Regions from separate parts of the Peribacillus sp. NPDC097198 genome, predicted to be linked through region 2. Evidence: riboswitches for the same ligand, from Rfam matches in the RefSeq annotation. Region 2 holds a riboswitch; the other holds the start of a gene.

Region 1 (4,628 bases), on a different contig from region 2:
ACATACACATTTTAACAAATTATTGGCTGAAAATGTAGGATTCCACGCAAAAAAACAGGCCACAAGGTCACCTGTTTTTCTTAAAGAGTGATAGGTTCTTTTTTTTCTTGAAGCGCTTGTAGAGAAGGAAAAACGTTAAGAGCAGGAAACCGAGTGCAATCAATGTATATTGATTCATTTCTACGGAAAGAAGTCCATATGGGATTAAAGAGAGAAAGAAAAAGTAGATGAGATTGCCTAATGCTGTTGCCATTAAGAAATCTTTGAAGGTGACGGAACTAACTCCAGCTGCAAGGTTTATTAAACTTGTCGGTATGAAAGGGAAAATCCTACCGGTAAAGACATACATAAACCCATGATCCTTGACGGACTCCTGCCAGTCGGTACCCATCTTTCTTAAAATCAATGACTGGAACCAGTGCCTGGCAGCATAGAAAATGGTTCCTGACGCGACCACGCTTGTTAACCAACTCCATAGATACCCGAATGCAAAGCCAAAGATCGTTACATTAATTGTTAAAAGTAAAATCAGGGGGATGACAGTAAAGGAGTTCTGAATGATCATCAAAACGAACGTCACTACAAAGGTAAGAAGGAGATTTTCTGTCAATATGGTTATCACGGATTCCAAGTCGCTATTCCAAATCATCGTGAATATTTCTGAATTTAGCCCGATGAATGTTACTACAATCAGAAGGACGAGTAACATCAGTATTTTTTTCTGCAAAAAGTCACCACCATTTATCAATTTTTTCGAGAATGGTTGAAAAAAAGAGCCGCTGCATGTAGCAGACAGCTCTTTGGATATAATGTTCTTTATGCACAGTGAGTTCAAAGCAGCTTTCCAAATTGAATTCTTTTATTCATTATATAAATGATGGGTGCACCAATCAGAAGGACGAGGAACTCTGCGGTAGCCGTAGCTGCCCAGCTTAATAAGAATGGCGCTCCTACGACTAAATTCAATTGAATAGCAATTAAGAACATCGTCATTGTGAATATGATAATGGTCACGGCCATTCGACCCTTAATGCCCGTTATGAAACGGGAAGAAAAGATGACAAGCAATAAGGCTATCAGAGATTGCCCGACCCCGAAAATCAAGTCATATGCCCCTAGCTGTGAAAAGAAGAGGTTGGATATGAACACACCGACGACTATGCCGTATATATATTTTTTATTAAAGACAATAAGGTGGTTTAACATTTCGGGTATGCGAAATTGGAACACCCCGGATATAATCGGCTGAAACACGAATGAGACAGCGATATATATGGCAGCCAATAGACCATTTATCGCTAGTGTACGAATATTCATTTTTTCTCTCTCCCTAGTTTTTTATCGTGGGATGGTTACGAACCACGTTTAGGCTTTTGCCCGAAGTTTAATAGTATCGTATATTGGCCTCTTTCGTCAATTTCAAGATTTTATGCGGAATATTGAATATCTAGAATAAAGGAAAGAGATTTTGCTTTACTATAGTGAAGAATGGTACGATTTATAAAAAGAGTTAAAGGGAAGGGATGAAAGTAAATGTCAATCGAGAGTGTTAGGGCCCACTTTAAACAATGGAACAGGGAACATGATGTGATGGAATTCAAAACATCTAGTGCCACAGTAAACCAAGCTGCGGAGACAATCGGGGTTATACCCGCGCGCATTGCCAAAACGTTGTCATTTAGGGGAGAAGGAGACCAAGCAATTTTGGTCGTGGCCGCTGGAGATGCGAAAGTCGATAATAAGAAATTCCGGAAAATGTTTGGGTTCAAGGCAAGGATGTTATCTCCAGAAGAAGTTCTTGAACAGACCGGACATGCAATCGGGGGTGTCTGCCCATTTGGATTGGCAAATGAACTGGATGTTTACTTGGATGTTTCGATGAAACGGTTTGAGACAGTTTTCCCGGCTTGCGGGAGCGCGAACTCAGCCATTGAACTTTCACTCGGGGATTTATTTCAATTCTCAAAAGCAAAGGACTGGGTAGATGTTTGCAAGGACTGGGAACAAGAAGTGAATGAAGATATGCAGAAACATATCATTTGAATGAAGGAATAAAGTCCACTTCATGTGGACTTATTTCTGATAGTGGGGAGTTATTAGGTTCTAATGAATTAGGATAGAATGCCAATGATGGAGGGTCATGGATGTCCAATGTAGAGTACAAAAACAATAATAGTAGTTATCACAGTCTTAAAAATCTATATGAGGAAAATATCACGGTCAGAAGCATAGCCCAAGAGTTTGAGTTTTGTGGAAAAGATGAATCGGCCATTGATATCAAAAATGTAATGGAGGAAAAACACTTTGATACATTGGCCGTGAAAGACCAGGGGGAAATCGTTGGTTATATCGATAGACATGAACTTGGCGAAGGGAACATTTCGGATTATATGAAGCTCTTTTCCCCAAGGGAACTTGTATCGGATTCAACGCCCTTGATCCAATTGTTAGGCATTTTTAAGAAGAAAACGAGGGTATTCGTGTTAGAGAATAATTCAATCAAAAAGTTAATCACGCATGCCGACCTCCAAAAACCACCAATCAGGATGCTGATTTTTGGCTATATCACTTTATTGGAAATGAGACTTAGTGATATTATCATGCATCGATTCGGGGGTGAAAGCTGGTATCCGATGATTAGTGAGGATCGTCTACATAAGGCAAGTGAATTATATGAAAGGAGAATGGAGAAAAATGAGGAGATTAATTTAATTGAATGTCTACAAATTAGCGATAAATTCGACATTATTCATAAAGATAAAGAGTTGAGAACATTTTTTCAAATCCCATCCAAAAGTAAGGGGAAGAAAGATGCCAATGCCATCAGGAAGTTACGGGATAAGATTTCGCATGCTAATGAACTTGGGATGGATATGTCTTGGATTGAAATCATAGAAGTGGTCGAAATCTGTGGCCGCTTGCTGGAAATCTCTGAGTCCTATCATTATGAATGGGGATAAACAGATAGAAGGATTGGAGAAAAAGGGAGAGTGCTGGTTGCTCCATTTTCAATATCCCGGAAAACCTTGAGGAAGTCGTTAGGAGAACCTGTTAGTATGCGGTTCTTTTTTTTGTTGCGGAAAAAAGCTGCCTGAATGGAAGGCAGCTTTTCTCGGTCTTTAAAATTCAGGCAGTTCATCCAGATTATTTTCTTTAATGCCATCAGGCTCACTCCGCAAAATGTCCCGACCATATTTATGAAAGACATCTACGTTTGCGAGTGCACCAGCCTTGGCTTCTGAAAGAGCGGTGGGATAGTCCAGTTCCCTTCCGGTATTTGTCTTGATGGCGATGATATTATCCTCTTCATTCTTCCGTACGGCGACAATTTCTTCTTTGTCGTTCCCACCTTGTTGGTTTGCTTGTGGCGTTCCTTGTTGTTTGTAGGATTCATAGGCTTCTTCAAATGTGTCCATTGTACACCTCCTCTTTATAGGGTGAACCATTTTTCCAGCAATATACGAACTGGTTTTCGTCATCATTGAGCCGGATTTCTGTCATAATGGGCCGAATTTTCGGCTAGGATTTACGTTTGAACCTAACTTGATTGGACTTTTCTGTTTGGCATGGCACTTGCATTATAAATAAGTGGAAGTGAGAAAAACACGGACCTAAGGGAGGAATAGAATCATGAATGTAAATCAGGGGACAAGTACGGTGGAATCGAAAACATTGAAGGATGTTAAAACAATGAAGGCAGCGGTCGTCAATGAATTTAAACAAGAGCTTGAAATAAAGGATGTACCGATTCCGGATTTAGAGTATGGTGAGATTCTAGTTAAAATTAAGGCATGTGGCGTATGTCACACGGATTTACATGCAGCACATGGCGACTGGCCGGTGAAGCCAAAGCTCCCGCTTATTCCTGGACATGAAGGAGTAGGGATTATCGAGAAGGTAGCAGAGGGCGTCACAACATTGAAAGTCGGTGACCGAGTAGGGATTCCATGGCTTTATTCAGCATGTGGCGACTGTGAATACTGTTTAACGGGCCGTGAAACGCTCTGCTTGGATCAACTCAATGCAGGATATTCGGTGGACGGAGGATATGCGGAATATTGTAAGGCACCGGCAAAATATGTTGTCAAGGTTCCGGAAGGGCTAGATTTTGCCGAGGTCTCCCCAATTTTCTGTGCAGGTGTGACGACGTATAAAGCGCTTAAGGTTTCAGAAGCAAAACCAGGGGACTGGGTCGCAATCTATGGTATTGGCGGACTTGGGCATGTTGCGCTTCAATATGCGAAGGCGATGGGATTCAATGTCATTGCCGTCGATATTCAAGATGATAAGCTTGAGCTGGCAAAAGAACTAGGAGCGGATTATACAGTGAATGGGTTGAAGAATGATCCCGTTCAAGCAATTAAGGATAAAGTTGGTGGCGTACAAGCAGCTATTTCTGTTGCCGTAACGAAAAAAGCATTTGAACAGGCTTACAGTTCAGTCAAAAGAGGCGGAACACTCGTCGTGGTCGGATTGCCGAATGATGAACTTCCTATCCCTATTTTTGATACGGTATTAAATGGGGTAACTGTGCGAGGTTCAATCGTTGGTACAAGAAAAGATTTACAAGAATCTCTTCAATTTGCGGCAGATGGAAAAGTACGGACGAATATTGAAACAAGACCGCT
Region 2 (4,628 bases):
ATTCTTAGGGTGCTGCTTTTTTCCGTAAAAAAGGAGTTTTTCATAATGTTGAAGAAAGAAAAGGCAGTAGTGGTGTTTAGTGGGGGACAAGACAGTACGACGTGTTTATTCTGGGCCATGAAGCATTTTTCGGAAGTGGAGGCAGTGACGTTTGATTATAATCAGCGTCATAGCTTGGAAATTGATTGTGCGCGGAATATTGCAAAGGAACTGGACATCCCGCATCATGTTCTGGATATGTCGTTGTTGAACCAGTTGGCGCCGAATGCGTTGACGAGAAGTGACATTGCTGTGGCGGATGGGGAAGAAGGGGAGTTACCGTCTACATTCGTACCGGGAAGGAATTTACTGTTCTTGTCATTCGCAGGAGTGCTTGCAAGCCAAATTGGGGCGAAGCATATTGTAACCGGTGTTTGTGAGACGGACTTTAGCGGATATCCAGACTGCCGGGATGTGTTCATTAAATCGTTGAATGTCACTTTGAATCTCTCGATGGATCAGTCTTTTGTTATAGATACGCCGCTTATGTGGCTGAATAAAGAAGAAACATGGGAAATGGCGGATCAACTGGGTGCCTTTGATTTCGTTCGTGAAAAGACGCTGACTTGTTATAACGGAATCATAGCCGATGGCTGTGGGGAGTGTCCGGCATGCAAGCTTCGAAAAAGGGGTCTGGATGACTATGTGATTAGACGGCAGGTGAAACTATAATGTATGGGTTCAAGATTGTCGATAAGCTTCAAAAAATAGAACAGGACATTCATCGTAATCAATTGAACTATCATCAAAGACGGGTGCTCGTGAGCAAGGAATTCACGTTTGATGCAGCCCATCATCTTCATGATTATGAAGGGAAATGCAAGAATCTGCATGGCCATACGTATAAGGTCATTTTTGGCATAAGCGGCTATAATGATTCCCGTGGGTTGATGATCGACTTTGGCGACATCAAAGAGATCTGGAAAAATGAAATCGACATTCACCTGGATCACCGCTATTTGAATGAAACGCTGCCGCTTATGAATACGACAGCTGAAAATATCGTCGTCTGGATATATGAAAAGATGGCTGATGCCTTGCTAAACAAGGATTATAAAGGGGCTAGGGTCGAATTTGTCCGTCTTTATGAAACGCCGACGAGTTATGCTGAAGCAAGACGGGAGTGGATGGACTGTGAGTAGACTGCCCGTCATGGAAATCTTCGGCCCGACCATTCAAGGGGAAGGCATGGTCATCGGGCAAAAGACGATGTTCGTCCGGACCGCTGGTTGCGATTATTCCTGTGCTTGGTGCGATTCCGCCTTCACTTGGGATGGGACTGGCAAGGAAGATATCGTCCAGATGACAGCCGAGGAAATATGGGAGGAGCTAAAACACAAGGGAGGCAAGGGTTTCTCCTTCGTGACGATATCCGGGGGCAATCCCGGCCTCCTGAAAAACATGGCGGAGTTAGTCACCCTTTTGAAAGAGAAGAACATCAGAATGGGCGTGGAGACACAAGGTAGCCGGTGGCAGGACTGGTTTCTCGATATTGATGAACTGACGATTTCACCAAAACCGCCAAGTTCCAGGATGGAGACCGATTTTGAAGTACTCGATGACATCTTAGCTAAGCTTTCCGATAGAAGGGACGAAAATCAAATCTCTTTGAAGATTGTCGTATTTGATGAAGCGGATTATCAATATGCGAAGAATGTACATGCCCGCTATCCCGGCATTCCTTATTACCTACAGGTAGGAAATGGTGACAGCGTGACGACGGATGACCGTCAGTTGGTCAGTGAACTGTTGGGGAAATATGAACAGTTGATTAATCGGGTGATTGCCGATGACGAACTGAATGATGTGAAGGTGCTCCCCCAGCTGCATACATATATCTGGGGAAATAAACGGGGCGTGTAAGGAAAAGGGTGGGGAGGTCATACTTTCTATGGAATGCCGTTTCTCTTCTATTATATATTCTTTACCTTTAGATACGTGTGGGGGGGTACTTTTATCCTTGATTTACTTCCGTATCCAAGATAAGATGAAAAAGGAAAAAAGATAATCCGCTTGAGGCGGAAGAGGTTCTAGCTACCCTCTCAAAAAAACTAAGGAGAACAGCACTCTTTCTTAGGGTGCTGTTTTTTCCTATAAAAGGAGATTGTAAGGAATGTTTAGAGTTCTATTGTATTTATTGTCCATTGTAACCGCGAATGTGGTCACAGCCGCTTTTATGCCACTGCAATTTGGTATGTTCATCATCCCGATGGGGACATTGTTGATCGGAGGGACCTTCATCTTCCGTGATTTAGTTCAAAATAAGTTTGGCAGGGCAAGGACTTATCTGTGCATTATTCTGGCATTAATTTTATCAGCAAGTGTATCATTCTTGTTAGGGGATACATTATTAATCGTATTTGCTTCCGCCCTTTCATTCGTGGTGGCGGAAACGGCAGATACGGAAATATATACTCGATTGAAGCTACCATTAAGTTGGAGGGTATTTTACTCAGGGGTAGTTGGAGGCTTTTTCGATTCCGCAATATTTGTGGTGATTGGGCTTAGTCCACTGGGGGCGAACATCTTGCCGTGGTCCTCTGTACCAGCCGCGATTGTTGGTCAAATCATTGTCAAAACGGTCATTCAGTCAATGGGGGCCATTCTATTGGGGAAAATCCATGTAAGGCTTGAAAAGCGGATCAATAATGGAGGGAATGCGCTTGATGGATGATACTAAAGAAGAAGATAAGTGCTATTGCTTGGAGGCTTTTCGCGAGAAATATGGTCCGCAAGTCCAGGGAGAATGCTTGAAGCTTTCTTGTGCCAACTACAGAAAGCATAAGCTTGATAAGCTAGAATCGAGAGAATGCGAGTAAACAAAACCCGTTGTTAAACGGGTTTTTCTTATAGGAAATTAGATTCCTATCCTGCGTAGTCAAACAAGGTTATCGATAATAAGAAGGGAAAAGGTACGGTATGATTACGTACCTTTTTATTAACATGATGTACCTCGAAATATAAGGTACATCATTGCTAAACTAAAAAAGGAAAATTTAGATTGCTAAATAAAACCAGTCATAGTAAAATGTCCTTCGGACCGCATCACTTGTCCTAAGTAAGGCATAGGTACTATAATCGGGGTAAAGAGGGTTACTTTAAATAGTTAATGATTTTATCAGAAATTTCAATATATACAACTTGAGGAAAAGGAGCAGATAGTATGAAAGTCATTGCACCTGAGTCATTCACATACAAAGGTGGAGAGAGAGCAGTTCTCTTACTTCACGGATTTACTGGAAGCACAGCAGATATGAAGAAGTTGGGTCGTTATCTCAATGACCGCGGCTATACCTGCCACGCACCTCTATATAAAGGTCATGGATTGCCAGCTGAGGAGCTCATCCATACAGGTCCAAAGGAATGGTGGAAAAACGTAGTGGATGGGTACCGTTTCCTTAAAGAAGAAGGGTACGAGGATATCGCCGTGGTCGGGATTTCCCTCGGTGGGGTCTTCTCTTTAAAAGTGGGAACGGAATTCCCTGTGAAAGGTGTCGTTTCGATGTGTGCCCCGATGAAAGGGAGAGACGTGAGTCGATTACATAATCGTATGATCAGTTATGCCAGGGCCTACAAAAAATTCGAAGGCAAAGACCCAGACCAAATCGATGCAGAAATTAAACGGTTAGAAAAAGAGCCTATGCACTCGTTGAAAGACGTTTTGCATATCATAGAAGATACTAGTGAAAATTTAGATTTGATTACGGCACCGACTCTTGTTCAACAGGGCCGGTTGGACGATTCCGACTATACGGAAAGTGCACCCATGATCTTCAATGATGTCGATACGCAACATAGGCAATTGATATGGTATGAGCAATCAGGGCATATCATCACATTGGGGAAAGAGCGGGAGCAAGTTTATGAAGATGTGCATCGTTTTTTAAATAACTTGATTTGGTAAAGTGGGAAGGCCGCCAGTTAAATTTGGTGGCCTTTTCTTATATTAAAATCTTCTGTCTGTTGAAATTCAGCTGTATAAGAACACTTTCACGTTCCCGTTAGTATCGATAGTTGCCAATAAAATATCGGCTATGTCCGCATTGTACATGGTTACTTTCCTTTTCAGCCATCCTTCATCCTTACCCACTCGGTTTAATTCGTGAAAATCAATCTTTCCCTCCTTAATAATGGTTATAGGAAAAGAAAATGGCTTTGTGGTCAACTTTATATCACCAGGGGTCACTGATTGGTATTGGGGAAGTAAGAAGAACGAAATAGTCCCATCCGGTTCCCAAAATGCCAAAGCAACTTTTTGAATTTCTTCAATTTTTGCCTTTCTTAATTCGGATAAAATAATATCGATAGAAATTCGTGCTTTGACTAAGTTTTTATGGATGACTTGTCCGTTTTCTATAAGAGGCAAAGGAGGGCTTTCAAAAAAATTACGGAGTCTGCCCCAATGAAGACTCACAAATACACTGATTATATATAAAATAACTAGTACGACAGACGTGATCATCGGTCCCTTTAAGCCTAACTGTTCATCAGATAATGGGTGGGCAAGAATATTTCCAATGATCAGTGCCATTAAAAAATCAATCAACCTTAACTGAGAAATGGCCCGGCGCCCCATCAATTTAACCGCA

The links. A riboswitch is a leader RNA that binds a small molecule or an ion and turns the genes downstream of it on or off. The one in region 2 is predicted to bind preQ1.
Region 1: linked by a shared signal. The riboswitch ahead of ACIQXQ_RS15400 (QueT transporter family protein) and the one ahead of ACIQXQ_RS12820 (VUT family protein) in region 2 are both predicted to bind preQ1.

The regions. Positions count from the first base shown of each region.
Region 1 covers NZ_JBIWDO010000008.1:109,735-114,362, reverse strand. Annotated here, with positions in the region: gene ACIQXQ_RS15405 (TVP38/TMEM64 family protein) at 68-727, opposite strand; gene ACIQXQ_RS15400 (QueT transporter family protein) at 832-1,317, opposite strand; PreQ1 riboswitch class I at 1,325-1,369, opposite strand; gene ACIQXQ_RS15395 (YbaK/EbsC family protein) at 1,534-2,043, shown strand; gene ACIQXQ_RS15390 (hypothetical protein) at 2,145-2,960, shown strand; gene ACIQXQ_RS15385 (DUF3892 domain-containing protein) at 3,120-3,416, opposite strand; gene adhP (alcohol dehydrogenase AdhP) at 3,691-4,628, shown strand, end outside.
Region 2 covers NZ_JBIWDO010000006.1:188,456-193,083, reverse strand. Annotated here, with positions in the region: gene queC (7-cyano-7-deazaguanine synthase QueC) at 49-711, shown strand; gene queD (6-carboxytetrahydropterin synthase QueD) at 711-1,181, shown strand; gene queE (7-carboxy-7-deazaguanine synthase QueE) at 1,174-1,902, shown strand; PreQ1 riboswitch class I at 2,058-2,100, shown strand; gene ACIQXQ_RS12820 (VUT family protein) at 2,153-2,713, shown strand; gene ACIQXQ_RS12815 (hypothetical protein) at 2,703-2,858, shown strand; gene ACIQXQ_RS12810 (alpha/beta hydrolase) at 3,203-3,943, shown strand; gene ACIQXQ_RS12805 (DUF421 domain-containing protein) at 4,010-4,628, opposite strand, start outside.